Regions from separate parts of the Pseudomonas sp. C9D1 genome, predicted to be linked through region 1. Evidence: riboswitches for the same ligand, from Rfam matches in the RefSeq annotation. Region 1 holds a riboswitch; each other region holds the start of a gene.
The links. Region 1 has a riboswitch for cobalamin ahead of ACXI0U_RS27485 (CbtB domain-containing protein). Riboswitches for the same ligand answer to the same signal wherever they lie in the genome.

Region 2: linked by a shared signal. The riboswitch ahead of ACXI0U_RS13200 (TonB-dependent receptor) and the one ahead of ACXI0U_RS27485 (CbtB domain-containing protein) in region 1 are both predicted to bind cobalamin.
Region 3: linked by a shared signal. The riboswitch ahead of ACXI0U_RS11285 (energy-coupling factor ABC transporter permease) and the one ahead of ACXI0U_RS27485 (CbtB domain-containing protein) in region 1 are both predicted to bind cobalamin.

The regions. Positions count from the first base shown of each region.
Region 1 is NZ_JBSZIE010000002.1:4,249,465-4,254,762, forward strand. It holds gene cobN (cobaltochelatase subunit CobN) at 1-683, opposite strand, end outside; gene cobW (cobalamin biosynthesis protein CobW) at 744-1,796, opposite strand; cobalamin riboswitch at 1,893-2,086, opposite strand; cobalamin riboswitch at 2,145-2,356, shown strand; gene ACXI0U_RS27485 (CbtB domain-containing protein) at 2,459-2,641, shown strand; gene ACXI0U_RS27490 (CbtA family protein) at 2,652-3,359, shown strand; gene ACXI0U_RS27495 (cobalamin biosynthesis protein) at 3,433-3,843, shown strand; gene cobM (precorrin-4 C(11)-methyltransferase) at 3,840-4,604, shown strand; gene ACXI0U_RS27505 (sugar nucleotide-binding protein) at 4,802-5,298, shown strand, end outside.
Region 2 is NZ_JBSZIE010000002.1:1,074,807-1,080,104, forward strand. It holds gene ACXI0U_RS13195 (PaaI family thioesterase) at 1-412, opposite strand, end outside; cobalamin riboswitch at 664-865, shown strand; gene ACXI0U_RS13200 (TonB-dependent receptor) at 973-3,111, shown strand; gene ACXI0U_RS13205 (ABC transporter ATP-binding protein) at 3,135-3,908, shown strand; gene ACXI0U_RS13210 (ABC transporter substrate-binding protein) at 3,905-4,870, shown strand; gene ACXI0U_RS13215 (FecCD family ABC transporter permease) at 4,867-5,298, shown strand, end outside.
Region 3 is NZ_JBSZIE010000002.1:655,307-660,604, reverse strand. It holds gene ACXI0U_RS11300 (MbnH family di-heme enzyme) at 1-809, opposite strand, end outside; gene ACXI0U_RS11295 (MbnP family copper-binding protein) at 806-1,681, opposite strand; gene ACXI0U_RS11290 (TonB-dependent hemoglobin/transferrin/lactoferrin family receptor) at 1,693-3,753, opposite strand; cobalamin riboswitch at 4,101-4,294, shown strand; gene ACXI0U_RS11285 (energy-coupling factor ABC transporter permease) at 4,355-5,038, shown strand; gene ACXI0U_RS11280 (copper uptake system-associated protein) at 5,081-5,298, opposite strand, start outside.

The DNA.
Region 1 (5,298 bases):
GCGGCGAGGCGCTCGCAGAAGGCGTCGATGAAGGCGGTGTTCGCCGCCTGCAGGTGGGTGCGATAGAACAGTAGGGCTGCCACCGGCTGGCCCTCCCGCCAGTCGGCGCGCCAGTGGTCGAGATGAGCGGGGCGCTGGTGCGGGTGATGCACGGCAACGCGGGGCAGGGCGCTGGGTGCCTGCCAGGGGTAGTCGCGGCCCAGGCAGCGGCTGGCGAGGCTGGCGAACAGCTGGCGGGCGTTGTCCAGGCCGCCTTGGCGCAGGTACTGCCAGCAGCGCTCGGCGTCTTCTTCCGGGACGTTGCACAGGCGGGCCAGTTCCGGGTCGGGGCGGTCGTCGCCGGGCACCAGGATCAGCTGCGTGCCGCGCTCGGCCAGGGCCACCAGTTGCTCGATGCCGTAGCGCCAGTAGCCGACGCCGCCATGCACGGAGATAAGGATGACCTTGGCGTGCTGCAGCACCTCGTCGACGTAAAGGTCCACCGAGGCGTGGTTCTGCAGCTGCATGGGGTTGGCCAGGCGCAGGCTGGGGTAGTCCGCCGGCAGCTCGCGGGCGGCCTCGGCCAGCAGCGCCAGGTGCGAATCACCGCTGCAGAGGATCACCAGCTCGGCGGGCGTCTGGGCCAGGTGGGCGATGCCGTCGTCGGGGACGAAGCCGCCAGGTTGGGTGCGCAGCAAGTGCATGGCTCGGGCCTTGGCTCGGTGGAGCGGCCCTCTCCCGGGGGAGAGGAACCGGTTCGGCGGTTACGCCAGGGCGGTGCGCAGTTCGTTGGCGATGGTGGCCGGGTCCAGCTCCTGGCCGATCACCACCAGGCGGGTGGCGCGGGTTTCGTCGGCCAGCCACTTGCGGTCGAAGTGTTTGTCGAAGCGCTTGCCGACGCCCTGTACCAGCAGGCGCATGGGCTTGCCGGGGATGGCGGCGAAGCCCTTGATGCGCAGCACGTCGTGGCGCTCCACCAGTTGGCCGAGGGCGGCCAGCAGGGCGGCTTCCTCCACTTCCGGCAGGTCGACGTGGAAGGAGTCGAACTCGTCGTGGTCGTGGTCCTCGTGCCCTTCGTGGTCGTGGTGGGTGGCGCGGCTGTCGATGTGCGCCTCGGCCTCGGCGTTCAGGCCCAGCAGCACGGAGAGCGGCAGCTTGCCGGCGCTGGCTTCGACGATCTTCACCGCCGGCGGTAGCTCCTCGGCCACCTCGGCGCGCACGGCGGCCAGGGCGTCGGCATCGAGCAGGTCGGCCTTGTTGAGGATCACCAGGTCGGCGCTGGCCAACTGGTCTTCGAAGAGTTCGTGCAGGGGCGACTCGTGGTCGAGGTTCGGGTCCTGCTTGCGCTGCTCGTCCACCTGCTCGGGGTGGGCGGCGAAGGTGCCGGCGGCCACGGCTGGGCTGTCGACCACGGTGATCACCGCGTCCACGGTGCAGGCACTGCGGATCTCCGGCCACTGGAAGGCTTGCACCAGGGGCTTGGGCAGGGCCAGGCCGGAGGTCTCGATGAGGATTTGGTCGAGGTCGCCACGGCGTGCCACCAGCTCGCGCATCACCGGGAAGAACTCTTCCTGCACGGTGCAGCACAGGCAGCCGTTGGCCAGCTCGAAGACGCGGCCCACGGCCTCTTCCTCGCTGCAGCCGATGGAGCATTGCTTGAGGATTTCGCCGTCGATGCCCAGCTCGCCGAACTCGTTGACGATCACCGCGATGCGGCGGCCCTCGGCGTTGTCGAGCATGTGGCGGAGCAGGGTGGTCTTACCGGCACCGAGGAAGCCGGTGACGATGGTGACGGGGAGTTTGGCCAGGGTTTTCATGCGCGGCAGCCCTTTGCTGGGAGTCGATCGGATCGGCGGGCGCGCGGGACGAGGGCACGGAGGGCCCGATTCGCCACCGGATCACCCCGCCCGGTTGTATGGAAATTCGCCGAGGCAGGTCTCCTGGCTCACAGCCTGGCGCGATGCGCCGTCCTTCCGCCTTCCCGCCCGATGGGCAGTGGCTGTGGATAGGACCTCAGCTGTTCACAGTTGCGGGGGCAGCCACGGCTTGGCCGTGTTCCCTCTTAGCCGCGGCGCACGGCCGCGGAACCTCGAAGGGCCGAAGGCTACGCAGGGCGGGGGCGGCGGTCAATCGCGGCGGTTGACGGCCAGTCGGACTCGTGATGTTCTTGTGCGGTTTTTTCAGGTGTCTCGCGCCGTCGCGCGCGAGGTGAAACGGGAAGTCGGTGTGCCCCAGGGCGAGTCCGACGCTGCCCCCGCAACGGTAAGCGCACGTAGGGATCTGTAAGCCACTGTGTCCGGCGGACATGGGAAGGCAAACCCGACCAGCCATGGCTGGCGTCGCAAGCCCGGAGACCGGCCTGATCACTTTTTTGGCAACCCGCGGTGGGCGGGCGCACGCCGGAAATGCGGTCCCCGCGCGGCCGCTTTCTTCGCACGCGTTCCTCTTGCCGACTCACCCGCATCGCAGAGGAAGCACCATGTCCAGCAGCACACTGAGCCATTCGGCCGCCGCCGTCCCCCTGTCCAAACGCCTGGCCATCGCCATCGGTGCCAGCCTCCTGGGCCTGTCGCTGGTGTACTTCGCCGGCTTCTCGCACATCGAGGCGGTGCACAACGCTGCCCACGATACCCGTCACAGCTCCGCCTTCCCCTGCCACTGAGGGCGCAACCGTGACCAAGCGCATCGCCCAGACCGCCGGGTTCGCCGGTCTCTTCGCCGCCATCGTGCTGACCCTGCTGCAAAGCCTGTGGGTCACCCCGCTGATTCTCCATGCGGAAACCTTCGAGAACTCGGCACCGGCCGAGCAGACCGAACACGCCCACGAGCACGCCGCCGGCGCGCCCGCCCATGAACACGACGCCGAAGCCTGGGCTCCCGCCGACGGCTGGCAGCGCACCCTGTCCACCGGTGGCGCCAACCTGGTGGTGGCCGTCGGCTTCGCCCTGCTGCTGGCCGCGCTGTTCAGCCTGCGCGGCCCGACCCGCGCCTGGCAGGGCCTGCTCTGGGGCCTGGCCGGTTTCGCCACCTTCGCCCTGGCGCCGTCCCTCGGCCTGCCGCCGGAGCTGCCGGGTACCGCAGCCGCCGACCTGGCCCAGCGCCAGGTCTGGTGGATCGGCACCGCCGCCTCCACTGCCGCTGGCCTGGCGCTGATCGCCTTCGGCCGCAACTGGGTCCTGCGCATCGTCGGCCTGGCGCTGCTGGTGATCCCCCATGTGGTCGGCGCACCGCAGCCTGAAGTGCATGCGAGCCTGGCGCCGGAAGCGCTGGAGCACGAGTTCATCGCCGCCTCGCTGGTGACCAACGCGCTGTTCTGGGGCGCCCTGGGTTGGGCCGCTGCCTGGCTGTACCAGCGCTCCGCGAGCCAAGACCTGGCGTGAGCCGGGCTTCGCTGCCGATCGACCCCGCGCAGGGCCCAGCCCTTCGCGGGGTTTTGTTTTGTGAGGCCGGGCGATGACCCTGGTGGCCGGCCTCGGTTGCCGGCGCGGCTGCTCGGAGCAGGAGCTGCGCGCGCTGCTCGACGCTGCCCTGGCCGAGTACGAACTTGTACCCGGCGATCTCAGCGCCCTGGCCAGTGTCGACAGCAAGGCCGATGAGCCGGGGTTGCAGGCGCTGGCGCTGACCCTTCGCTTGCCCCTGGCGCTGTTGCCGGCGGCGCAGCTGGCGGCCTGCGAGGGGCGCCTGTCCGGCCTGTCGGCCATCGCCCTGCGGGAAACCGGCAGCCCCGGCATCGCCGAAGCCGCCGCGCTGGTACAGGCCGAAGCCCTGGCCGGCCGCCCGGCGCGGTTGCTGGTGGAGAAACGCCGCAGTGCCAACGCCACCTGTGCGCTGGCCTGCACCCTTGAGGATGTGGATACCCCATGACGGTCTATTTCATCGGCGCCGGCCCCGGCGATCCGGAGCTCATCACGGTCAAGGGCCAGCGGTTGATCCGCAGTTGCCCGGTGATCCTCTACGCCGGTTCCCTGGTGCCGGAAGCGGTGCTGGATGGGCATAGCGCCGAGCGGGTGGTGAACACCGCCGAGCTGCACCTGGAGGCGATAGTCGCCCTGTTGGCCGAGGCCCACGGGCGTGGCCAGGACGTGGCCCGGGTGCATTCCGGCGACCCCTCGCTTTATGGCGCCATCGGCGAGCAGATCCGCCACCTGCGCGCGCTGGGCATTCCCTATGAGGTGGTGCCCGGCGTCACCGCCACCGCCGCCTGCGCCGCGTTGCTCGGCACCGAGCTGACCCTGCCGGATATTTCCCAGACGCTGATCCTCACCCGCTTCGCCACCCGCACGCGGATGCCCGAGGGCGAATCCCTGGCGGAGCTGGCGCAGCACCGCGCGACCCTGGCCATCCACCTGGGCGTCAGCCACCTGCCGCGCATCGTCGAAGAACTGCTGCCGCACTATGGCGCCGATTGCCCCGTGGCCGTGGTGCACCGCGCCAGCTGGCCCGACCAGGACTGGGTGACCGGCACCCTGGCGGACATCGAGGCACGGGTGGCGCAGAAGGATTTCCGTCGCACCGCGCTGATCCTCGTGGGGCGGGTGCTGGCTGCCGAAGGTTTCACCGATTCCTCGCTCTACCACCCTGATCACGCCCACCTCTACCGCCCAACGGAGCCTCCGCAGAGCTGAAGTGGCGTGCCGCATGGCGCGCCACTAGTGACGCAGCGCCGGGAAATAAGCAGAATGCGTCTTTCCCGGTCGGAAACGGCCGCTGGCTTGCGTGCCCGATGTCCCCGTCACGGCGATCCTCCTGGTCACAGGGAGGGCGCTATCGCGGGACGACGGCTGATCGTTAACACCCACTGGCTTTAAGCGACCTTCTGTCTATGCGTATGCGCTTGATGCTCCTGGGCGGTGGCAATGCCCTTGGCCAGGCGCTTATCCGCCTGGGGGCCGAGGATGATGTAGGGTTCCTCGCCCCGCGCCCGCCCGAACAGGGCTGGGATGCCGCCAGCCTGACCCAGCTGCTCGATGACACCCGCCCCGATGCGGTGATCAACCTCGCCTACTACTTCGACTGGTTCCAGGCCGAAGAGGCCAGCGCGGGCCGCTTCGCCGCGCAGGAACGCGCGGTGGAACGCCTGGCCGAGCTCTGCCAGCACCACGGCATCGTCCTGTTGCAGCCTTCCAGCTACCGCGTCTTCGACGGCGCCCGGGCCACCGCCTACAACGAGAAGGACGAGACCATCCCCCTCAGCCTGCGCGGGCAGTCCCTGTGGCGCATCGAGCAGAGCGTGCGCGCGGTGTGCCCCAAGCACGTGCTGCTGCGTTTCGGCTGGCTGCTGGATGACAGCAACGAAGGCATCCTCGGGCGCTTCCTCGC
Region 2 (5,298 bases), 3.2 Mb from region 1:
GGGCGCAGAGCTTGCCGGCCGCGTCGCGGATATGGGCGTCGCACACCGCCAGGCTGCGGGTGCGCTCCACCAGCCAGCCCTCGACGCTGTACAGCTCGCCGACCTTGAGCGGGCGCAGGTACTTCACGCCCAGGTCCACCGTCGAATAGGGCGTGTCGGCAGCCAGAGTGGAGAACAGCGCCAGGGCCGCCGCACCGTCCAGGCAGGTGGCGGCGAAACCGCCGTGCACCGCGTTGGCCGGGTTGAGGTGGCGGGCATCCGGCCGCGCCTCGATGAAGACGCGTCCGGGCTCCACGCCCACCGCCTTCATCGCCATGGTGTCGCCGATGGCGGGTGCGGGCAGCTTGCCGGCGATCGCCGCCTGGAGGAGTTGCAGGCCCGAAGGCAGGGTTCTGTTGGGGGTATCGGTCATCACAGGGCTCCTGGCTCTGCCGGGGTCGGCGAGCGATTGCGGGATGGAGGGCCGGCAGCCCTCCACAGGGCCAGCGCGAGGGAATCGCCCTGCAGCCCGTGGACGGACGATACGTGAGCGCCAACCCTCAAATCAACATTGTTGATATGACAAAAAAGAAGGCATTCCGGCAAGGTCGACAGGGCTCTGGAACGGGCGTTTCCGCCATCTGCCGCAACACACTGGCGTTGACGCCCGGGCGTGTGGATGGTCATATGCGCGCCGTTCCAGGTGTCCCACGCCGTCGTGCGTGGGGTGAAACGGGAAGCCGGTGCGTCCTCAGGACCAGTCCGGCGCTGCCCCCGCAACGGTAAGCGAGCGCTGCATTCGAAACGCCACTGTGCACCTGCATGGGAAGGCGAATGCCGCGTGATCCTCGCAAGCCCGGAGACCGGCCTGGAGCATCGATAGGCAAACCCGCGGTGGGCGGGCACGGGCCGGTTTTCGCTTGGGCGCTCGCGCCTGCGCACGCCTTTGCATTCCCTCCGGGCTCCATTCATTCCTGACGTGATAGGAACGACATGTCCCGCACCTTCAGCTCCAACGCTCCGGCAAGCGCCGCCCTCGGCCTGCTCGCGCTCTCTATCTCCCTCGCCCTGCACGCCGAAGACGGCGCCCTGGCCCTGCCCGCCACCGCCGTCACCGGCCAGGCGGACGACGCCCCCATCAGCCTCGACACGCCGCTGCCCGCCGGCTCGCGCCTGGGCCTCTCCGCCCTGGAGACCCCGGCCAGCACCAGCAGCATCAGTGGCGAAGAGGTGCGCGGGCGCAACAACGCCACCGTACAGGACGCCGTGACCCGCTCCCCCGGCATCAGCAACATTGGCACCCCCGGCAACGGCGGCACCGCGCTCTCGGCCCGGGGCTTCACCGGCCACGCCTCGGTCATGCAGCTTCACGACGGCACGCGCTTCTACACCGGCATGGGCACCGTCACCTTCCCCACCGACCCGTGGATGGTCGAACGCATCGACGTGATCCGTGGCCCGGCCTCGGTACTCTACGGCGAAGGCGCCACCGGCGCGGTGATCAACGTGGTGCCGAAGAAGCCCTTCGAGGGCGAGATCCGCAACCGCCTGCGCCTGGGCTACGGCTCCGACGACCGCCAGCAGATGGCACTGGACAGCGGCGGCTCGCTCACCGACACCCTCAGCTACCGCCTCAACCTCAACCGCGAAACCAGCCACGGCTGGATCGACCGTGGCGACTCGAAGAACCTCGGCCTCAGCGCCGCCCTGCGCTGGCAGGCCCGCGACGACCTGGCCTTCACCCTGGCCCATGACCAGGGCGACCTCACGCCGATGAACTACTTCGGCACGCCGCTGATCGACGGCCACCTACGCGACAGCCTGAAGGAGAAGAACTACAACCTGCACAACGCCGAGCAGCACTACAACGACCAGTGGACCCGGCTCGTCACCGACTGGACCCTGGCCGAGGGCATCAGCGCCAGCAACCAGCTCTACCACATCAAGAGCCGCCGCTACTGGCGCAACGCCGAGGCCTACAACTGGGACGCCGGCCTGGGCCAGCTGGAGCGCGCCGAGAACCTGCGCATCAAGCACGAGCAGGAGCAGATCGGCGACCGCCAGACCTTCACCTTCGACCACTCGCTGTTCGGCCTCAGCAGCCGCACCCTGGTGGGCGCCGAGTTCAACCGCATCCGCTTCAACCTGCTGAACAACTCGCCCTACATCGATGTGGGCGGCAACTACGTCGACCCGTGGAACCCCACGCCCGGCTACTACCAGAGCGCCTCGGCCTACGGCCCGCACTCGCGCAGCGAAACCCGCACCGTCGCCCTGTTCGCCGAGAACCGCACCCAGTTCGACGAGCGCTGGTCCCTGGTCACCGGCATCCGCCGCGACCAGAACCACATCGACCGCAACGACCTGCGCGCGAACACCCGCAGCGACCGCAGCCTCTCCGGCGGCAACTGGCGCGCCGGCCTGGTGTTCGCCGCCACGCCGCAGCTGTCCTTCTATGGCCAGTACTCCACCAGCGAGGACGGGGTGAGCAACCTCATCACCCTCAGCCCCACCCAGCAGAAGATGGACCTCACCGAGTCCAAGCAGACCGAGTTCGGCCTCAAGCAGCAGTTCTGGGACGGGCGCGGCGAATGGACCCTGGCCGCCTACAACATCGTCAAGAAGAAGCTGCTCTCCCGCGAGTCGGTGACCCGGCCCACCCAGCAGATCGGCCAGCAATCCTCCGATGGCCTGGAAGCCACCCTGGAGCTGGCGCTGGAGCAGGGCTGGCACGTTTCGGCCAACGCCGCCGTGGTGCGCGCCGAGTACGACGACTTCAACGAGTCCGCCGGTGGCCAGCTGATCTCCCGTTCCGGCAACAGCCCCACCGACGTGCCGCGACGCACCGCCAACCTGTGGCTGAGCAAGCAGCTGGGCCGTGACCTGGACGCCGGCATCGGCGCGCGCTACGTCGATGCCCGCTATGCCGACGCCGCCAACACCGTGAAGGTGCCGGGCTACACCGTGCTCGACGCCAACCTCGGCTGGCAGGTGCTGCCCGACACGCGCCTGGGCCTGGAGCTGAACAACCTGCTGGACCGCCGCTACGCCGTCACCCAGCAGAACGGTGGCCAGCAATGGCTGCTGGGCCAGCCGCGGTCGTTCTTCGTCACCGCCGACTACAGCTTCTGATCCGGCGAAAGGGAGTGCCCGGCATGCCATCACTGAACATCAGCGACCTCGCCTGGGCACCCGACGGCCGCCCGCGCTGGCTCCTGCAGGGCATCGACCTGCAGGTGCGCGCGGGCGAGTTCGTCGGCCTCATCGGCCCCAATGGCAGCGGCAAGACCAGCCTGCTGCGCTGCGCCTACCGCGCCGAGCGCCCGGCCTCCGGCTGGGTGGCCCTGGACGGCGACGACCTCTGGCGACGCAGCCCGCGCTGGAGCGCGCAACGCATCGCCGTGGTGCTGCAGGAGTTCCCCCAGGACTTCGGCCTGGCCGTGGCCGAGGTGGTCGCCATGGGCCGCTCGCCGCACAAGGGCCTGTTCGACGGCGACGATGCCGAGGACGCGCGCATCGTCGACGAAGCCCTCGCGGCGGTGGGCATGGCCGGGCTTCGCGAGCAGGCCTTCGCCCGCCTCTCCGGCGGCGAGAAGCAGCGCGTGCTGCTGGCCCGCGCCCTGGCCCAGTGCCCAGGCCTGCTGCTGCTCGACGAGCCCACCAACCACCTCGACCCGCGCTACCAGCTGGAGCTGCTGCAGCAGCTGCGCGAGCTGCGCCTGAGCACCCTGGCCAGCTTCCACGACCTCAACCTGGCGGCGGCCTTCTGCGACCGCCTCTACGTACTGGACCAAGGCCGCGTGGTGGCCAGCGGCACCCCCACCGACGTGCTCACCGCCGAGCTGCTGCAACAGGTGTTCGGCGTGCACGCTCTGGTGGACCGCCACCCCCTCGCCGACCACCCGCGCATCACCTGGATCACCCCATGAAGCCTTCGCCTATCGCCCTGCTCGCCCTGCTCCTGGCGCCCCTCGCCCAGGCCACCGACTACCCGCTGAGCGTCACCAGCTGCGACCGCCAGGTGGTGTTCGAACGCGCACCGCAGCGGGCGGTGAGCCAGGACATCAACCTCACCGGGATGATGGTCGCCCTCGGCCTGCAATCGCGCATGGTCGGCTACAGCGGCATCAGCGGCTGGAAGACCCCCGACGCCCGGCTGATGGCCGCCCTGGGCGACCTGCCGGAGCTGGCGCGCAAATACCCCTCCATCGAAACGCTGCTCAACGTCGACGCCGACTTCTTCTTCGCCGGCTGGAACTACGGCATGCGCGTGGGCGGCGAAGTCACCCCGGCCACCCTCGCGCCCCTGGGCATCCCGGTGTACGAGCTGAGCGAATCCTGCGCCCACGTGATGCCGCGCGAGGCTGCCAGCCTGGAGGACCTCTACCGCGACCTCGACAACCTCGGCCGCATCTTCGACGTCGAGGCCCGCGCCAACGCCCTGGTCGCCGGCCTGCGCACGCGCCAGGCCGAGGTGGCCAAACGCCTGGAGAACGGCGGCGAGGCACCCCGGGTGTTCCTCTACGACAGCGGCGAGGACCGCCCCTTCACCTCCGGCCGCCTGGGCATGCCGCAAGCGATCATCGACGCCGCCGGCGGCCACAACCTGATGGACGACCTCGCCGCCAGCTGGACCCAGGTCAACTGGGAAACCGTGGTCGAGCGCGACCCGCAGGTGATCCTCATCGTCGACTACGGCGAACGCAGCTGGCAGCAGAAGCGCGACTTCCTCCTGGCCCACCCGGCCCTGCAATCGGTCGAGGCGATCCGCGAGCAGCGCTTCCTGGTCCTGCCCTACCTCGCCGTCACCCCCTCGGTGGAGAACATCGAGGCCATCGAGACCCTGGCCGCCGGCCTGCACCCCGAACGCTTCGCCGGGAAGACGCCATGAGCCCGGTGCGCACGCCCGGCGCCTACCGCCTGCTGCTGCTCGGCCTGGCCGTGGCGCTGGCGCTCTCCTGCATCGTCGCCCTGGGCTTCGGCCCGGCCGCGGTGCCCCAGGCCCACGTCTGGGGCATCCTCGCCGAGCGCCTGGGCATGAGCGCTGCGGGCGACTGGAGCCGTGGCCAGGAACACATCGTCTGGCTGATCCGCGCGCCCCGGGTACTGCTCGGTGCGCTGGTGGGCGCCGGCCTGGCCCTGGTGGGCGGCGCATTGCAGGCGGCCACGCGCAACCCGCTGGCCGACCCGCACCTGCTCGGGGTCAGCTCCGGCGCGGCCCTGGGCGCGGTGCTGGTGCTGCTCTACCTGGGCGAATTCATCGGCGTGCTCAGCCTGCCCCTGGCCGCCTTCGTCGGCGCCCTGGGCAGCACCCTGCTG
Region 3 (5,298 bases), 3.6 Mb from region 1:
TCGAAGACGCCCCGGTTGGGGAAGGGGTAGGCGCCCTGGCCATCCAGGTCGTAGAGCCCGGTGTTGTGGAAGGGCGTTTCCACCTCGCGGGTGCGGGCGTGGACCACCTGGTCGTTGAAGTTGAAGCTGCCGTGGCAGTGGTGGCATTCGGCGCGCTCGCCGAAGAACAGGTTCATGCCGCGCTGTTCAGCGGCGGTCAGTTGCAGGCGACCCTGCAGGAAGCGGTCGTAGCGGCTGTCGGCCGACACCAGGCTGCGCTCGAAGGCTGCGATGGCGCGGATCACCGACGCCATGCGGATGGGCTCGGGATCGTCCGGGAAGGCCCTGGCGAACAGCGCCGGGTACAGGGGCTCGTCGCGCAGGCGCTGGAGAATCCGTGGGCGATTGGCATCGTTCACGCCCATCTCCACCGGGTCGTCGCCGAACAGCGGGCCTTCCATCTGCCGCTCCAGGGACACCACCGCCGGGTTGGCCCAGTTGTAAGTGGCGTTCCAGGCGACGTTGGTCAGGCCGGGTGCATTGCGATGGGTCGCGGCGCCGCTGCTGCCACGGGAGCGCGGCGTGCCGTCGCTGAAGGCCCGGGCCTGGTCATGGCAGCCCGCGCAGGCGAGGGTGCCATTGCCGGACAGGCGCGGGTCGTAGAACAGCCGGCGGCCCAGCTCCACCTTGGCGGCGCTCATGGGGTTGTCGGCGGGGACCCGTGGGGCCGGCACGTGGCTGGGCAGCCGCCAGTCCCATTCTTGCGCCTGTACGCCGGCCGACAGCAGCGCCATCACGGCCGCCAGCAGGGCGCGATGGCCCGGCTTCATGGGCGCGGCACCACGCGGAAGACCACCTGGCCGGCGGGCAGCGGCTGGCCGCTGGCCAGGTCGAGGCCGAGGCGGGTGAAGACGGCGGGGCATTCGGGGTCGTCCGGGCCGCTCATGCAGCCCATCGCGCCGCCCAGGTCGCGGCCGACCTGGCTGCCGGCCAGGAGGCTACCGAGGTCCAGGGCCACGGCGTCGCGCGCCGGGTCGAAGCGGGGCAGCGTCACCGGCACCCGGTTGCCCCGCAGGCAGGCGACCGTCTCGCCGGTGAGCGGGTTGCCGCTGCAGCCCGTGGAGCCCAGGTGCAGGTACCAGCTGGCGGCGCGTGAGCCGTCGGCCTTGGCCACGCCCCCTTCCGGGTTGACCTCGAGCTTGGCGAACTTGCGTCCCGCCTGCCAGCTCCAGCCCATGGCGGCGATATCCAGGGGCGGCCCCTGCAGTTCGGTGCTGGTGTGGTTGAGCGCCTCGGGCACGCCGAGGCTGAAGGCCAGCCCGACATAGTCGCCGGCCGCCACCTGGCCGCGTACCTGGTGGTGCGTGGCGGTCGTGCCGCCCTGGCAGGCGCCGCTGGCGTCCTCGAAGTCCAGCAGGGCCACCTGGCCGTCCTGCCAGTCGTCCCGCTCCAGCGCCACCGACTCGTGGCTGCCGTCCGCGCGGATCAGCGCCAGGTCCTGCACGTAGAAACGGGCATCGCGCAGGGTCGCCGGGCGGGCGTCCACCCCCAGTGGCCCCAGCGTGGCACCGCAACGGGCGGGTTGGCCGTTGGCCTGGAGGGCGAAGTCGATCACCACCGTGCGAGGGCCGGGCGGTGGAGGGCTGGCGCAGGCTCCGAGCAGGGCGGCGAAGGCGAGTAGGGTGAGGCGGGCGGCGGTCATGGCACGGTCTCTCAGAAGCGCGAGCTGAGGGTGAGGTTGACGCTGCGGCCTTCCTCGTAGGTGAAGGTATTGGCCTGGCTCTGCTGGTAGGTGGCGTAGGCCTGGTCGAACAGGTTGCTGACGCCCAGGTCCACGCGGTAGGGGTCCTGCTCCCAGGTCAGGCCGATATCGTGCAGGGCATAGCCGTCGCGGCGACGCAGCAGGGTGTCGTCGTAGTCCTGTGCGCGGACGAACTGGCTGCGGTAGTTGACCGACCACTGCTCATCCAGGCGGTAGTCCAGGGTGAGGGCGAGCTTGTCCGGTGGGGCGTAGAGGTCTGCTCCGGTCTGGGCGTTGCGCGAGCGCAGGCGTGAATACCCCAAGCCGAGGGTGAGGCGGTCGTACTCGTAGGCGGCCTCGACCTCTCCACCACGGCGCTCGGCCTTGGCGACATTGCGGCGCTGGAAGATCAGGCCGGTACCGGCGAAGGGCGCCTGGCGGGTGTAGGTGCCCACGGTCTGCTGGTCGATGAGGTCTTCCACCTCCTCGTCGAACCAGGTGGCCTTGAGGCGAAAACGGTCCTCGGGGGCCAGCAGCTGGCCGAAGTCCAGGGTGAAACCGCCTTCCCAGGTCTTGCTGGCCTCGGGCTTCAGGTTCGGGTTGGCGCGGAAGTTGAACAGCGCCCTGTTGGTGTTCAGGTTGCCGTACATCTCGGTCATGGTGGGAGCGCGGAAGGCTTCCCCGTAGCTGACGAACAGGCCCAGGGCATCCAGCGGCTGGTACTTGAGCGCCAGCTTCGGCGAGAGCCGGTCATGGTGGGTGCTGTCCTGCCCGGGGGAGGAGAGCTTGTAGTCGTCATGGCGCAGCGCCGCGATGAGCGTCCAGCGCTGGAACAGCTCCTGTTCGCTCTGCAGGAAGCCGCCGCGCGCGCGCATCTTGCCGTCCGGCAGCACCGAGTTGGCCTGGCCGGCGGAGGTGTTCTCGGCAGTGTCCTCGTAGTAGTCCAGGCCGTAGGTGAGGCGTTGGCGGTAGTCCTCGCCCAGTTCGAAGGTGGTGGTGTTCTGCAGGCTGCCGCCGTCCGTGCGGGTCATGCCCGAGGTGTCCGGCTGGGGCGGTGTGGAGCGGCTATGGCCCGACAGGCTATAACGGGTGCGATAGAGGGAGAGCCTGCCATCCAGCAGGGCCCGGTCGGCATCGTGGAACAGCCAGTTGCCGGTGTACTGCTCCTGGCGGCGGTGGCTGTCCTGATCGAAAGGGAAAAGCAGGTTGCCGCCGGGGTTGGTGGGGCCGGTGAAGTCGTCGTCGAAGGTCTGCCGGCCCAGCTCCAGGCGGTTCAGGTCCCCCAGGTTGAGCCCCGCCTTGAACAGGCTGGCGGTGAGGTCGCCATCGTTGGGGTATTCGGCATCCGTACCGCCCTTGGCAGTGTGAATGGTGCCGTAGTCGCGGTAGGTGGCGCTGGCGAGCACATCGCCCTGGTCGTTCAAGGCCGCAGCGGTGAGGTTGGTGGAGGCGGATTCGTCGCCGCTGCGATAGCTCACTTTGGCGCGGCCACCGAAGGTTTGCCCGGGGGCGACGAAGTCTTCCGCCGCCAGTGTCTCGAATGCCATTACGCCACCCAGCCCGCCGCTCCCGTAGGCGGCCGACATCGGGCCGCGCACCACGTCGATCTGGCGGATGAAATCCGGGTCGAGCAGCAGGGGGCTGTTCACGCCGCCTTCGTTGTTACGCCGGGCGCCATCCACGCTGAGGATGATGCGCGGCCCTTGCAGGCCACGGATGGCAGGGCTCTGCGAAGCCGGGCGCGGGCCGCCGCCGACGTTCACGTTGGGCAGGCTGCGCAGTACGCGGGAGAGGGTGTCCGCCTGGGCGTCGTCGAGGTTCTCGCGGTCGACCGTGGAGACCGAGGCGGGCAGGGCGAAGCTGCTGTTGGCGCTACGTGTGGCGGTGACCGTGGTGCTGTCGAGCACCAGCGTGGGGCGCTCCTCGGCCTGGAGTTGCCCGCATGCCGCCAGCAGCAATGGCCAGGCCGTGGCAGGCCCCATGGACAGCGTGCGGCGCAACCACAGGGGACGAAACGATGCAGAGACAACCATGCCTTTTCCCTTCTCTCGCAGACTCTCGGGCGCCCTTGCGGGTGCACCGGTTGATCCGGGAACGGCGGCGTTCCTTGAGCGCCTCGAGGTATCCGATCCCTGGATGGTGGCCGGGCACCCGAGGGGTGCCCGCATGCGGTCGGGCTGCCGATCCATGGGATTGGTCAGCCCGGGACGGGAAACTAGCAAGGCCGGCGCCGGGGCTTAACTGCGACGTTCCACCGCAGGCCGCCGTGCCGCTCGTCCCGAGCGACCGCCTCAGGCCCGGGGCGTGATGACCCTGTGGCGAGCTGTCGCACCCCCGGTGATCGGGGTTCAAGGATTTCTATGCCGCCGTGGCGGGAATCGGTACCATTTCCGCCGATGGTTTTCCGGGTGCCCCGGAACTAAGAGGGAACATGGTCGGCGAGATGCCCAAGCCATGGCTGCCCCCGCAACTGTGAGCAGAGCGCGATGCCCGATGTACCACTGGCGACGGCTGGGAAGGTGGGTTGAGCGGTGAACTGCGAGCCAGGAGACCTGCCATCAGCAAGCGGGCGAAAGCCCGGCCCCCTTAGTCATCCCTATCGTCGCGCGGTGGGCGCGGCACGGAGCACCACCCATGCATATCGAACCTGGCGTCGTAGAAGGCGCGAAGATCTTCCTCAGTTATGGCACGGCAGTAGCGGCTTTTGGCCTGACGGCCAAGATGGCCGTCGACAGCATCCGCCGCAACGGCGGTGTGACCGCGCTGGCGCTGCGCAGTTTGATCACCACAGCCCTGGTGTTCTGCTTCTTCGAGGTGCTGCCGCACCACGCGGTGGGCGTCTCCGAGGTCCACCTGATTCTCGGCTCGACCTTGCTGCTGATGTTCGGTGCGGGGGCGGCGGCGGTCGGGCTGGCTGCCGGGCTGCTCATCCAGGGCCTGTTCTTCGCGCCCTTCGACCTGCCCCAGTACGGCATGAACGTCACCACCCTGCTGGTGCCGCTGTGGGGCATCAGCCTGCTGGCGAACCGTCTCATTCCGTCTGCTACGCCCTATGTGGAAACGCGCTACACCCAGGCCTTGGCGCTGTCCACCGCCTATCAGGGCGGCATCGTCGCCTGGGTCGGGTTCTGGGCCTTCTACGGGCATGGTTTTTCCAGCGAGACCCTGGCCTCCGTCGGCACCTTCGGCATCGCCTACATGAGTGTGATCCTGGTGGAGCCCCTGATCGACCTGGGCGTGCTGGCTCTGGCCAAGGCGCTGTCGCGCTACAGCAAAGGCCCGCTGTTCAACGTGCGTTTGCACCACGCGGCTGCTTGAGTGCAAGCCGGGTGCATGTCCTCGCATGCACCCGGCCCCAGGTCAGTGTTGCGGGTCACCGTGCCCGGCGTGAGCATCCACGCGCACGATGCCCTTGAAGCGCGAGAACTGCCGGACCCGTTCCGGCGCTATCACCGACTCCGCCGTGCGTACGGCTCGCAATAGGTCGCTCGCTTCTCGCTGGGCCAGCCCGGCATCCTTCAGGGTCGCTTCGTCGAGCAGTCCGTCGCCCGCGCACAGCACCACTTTCCAGTGATCCT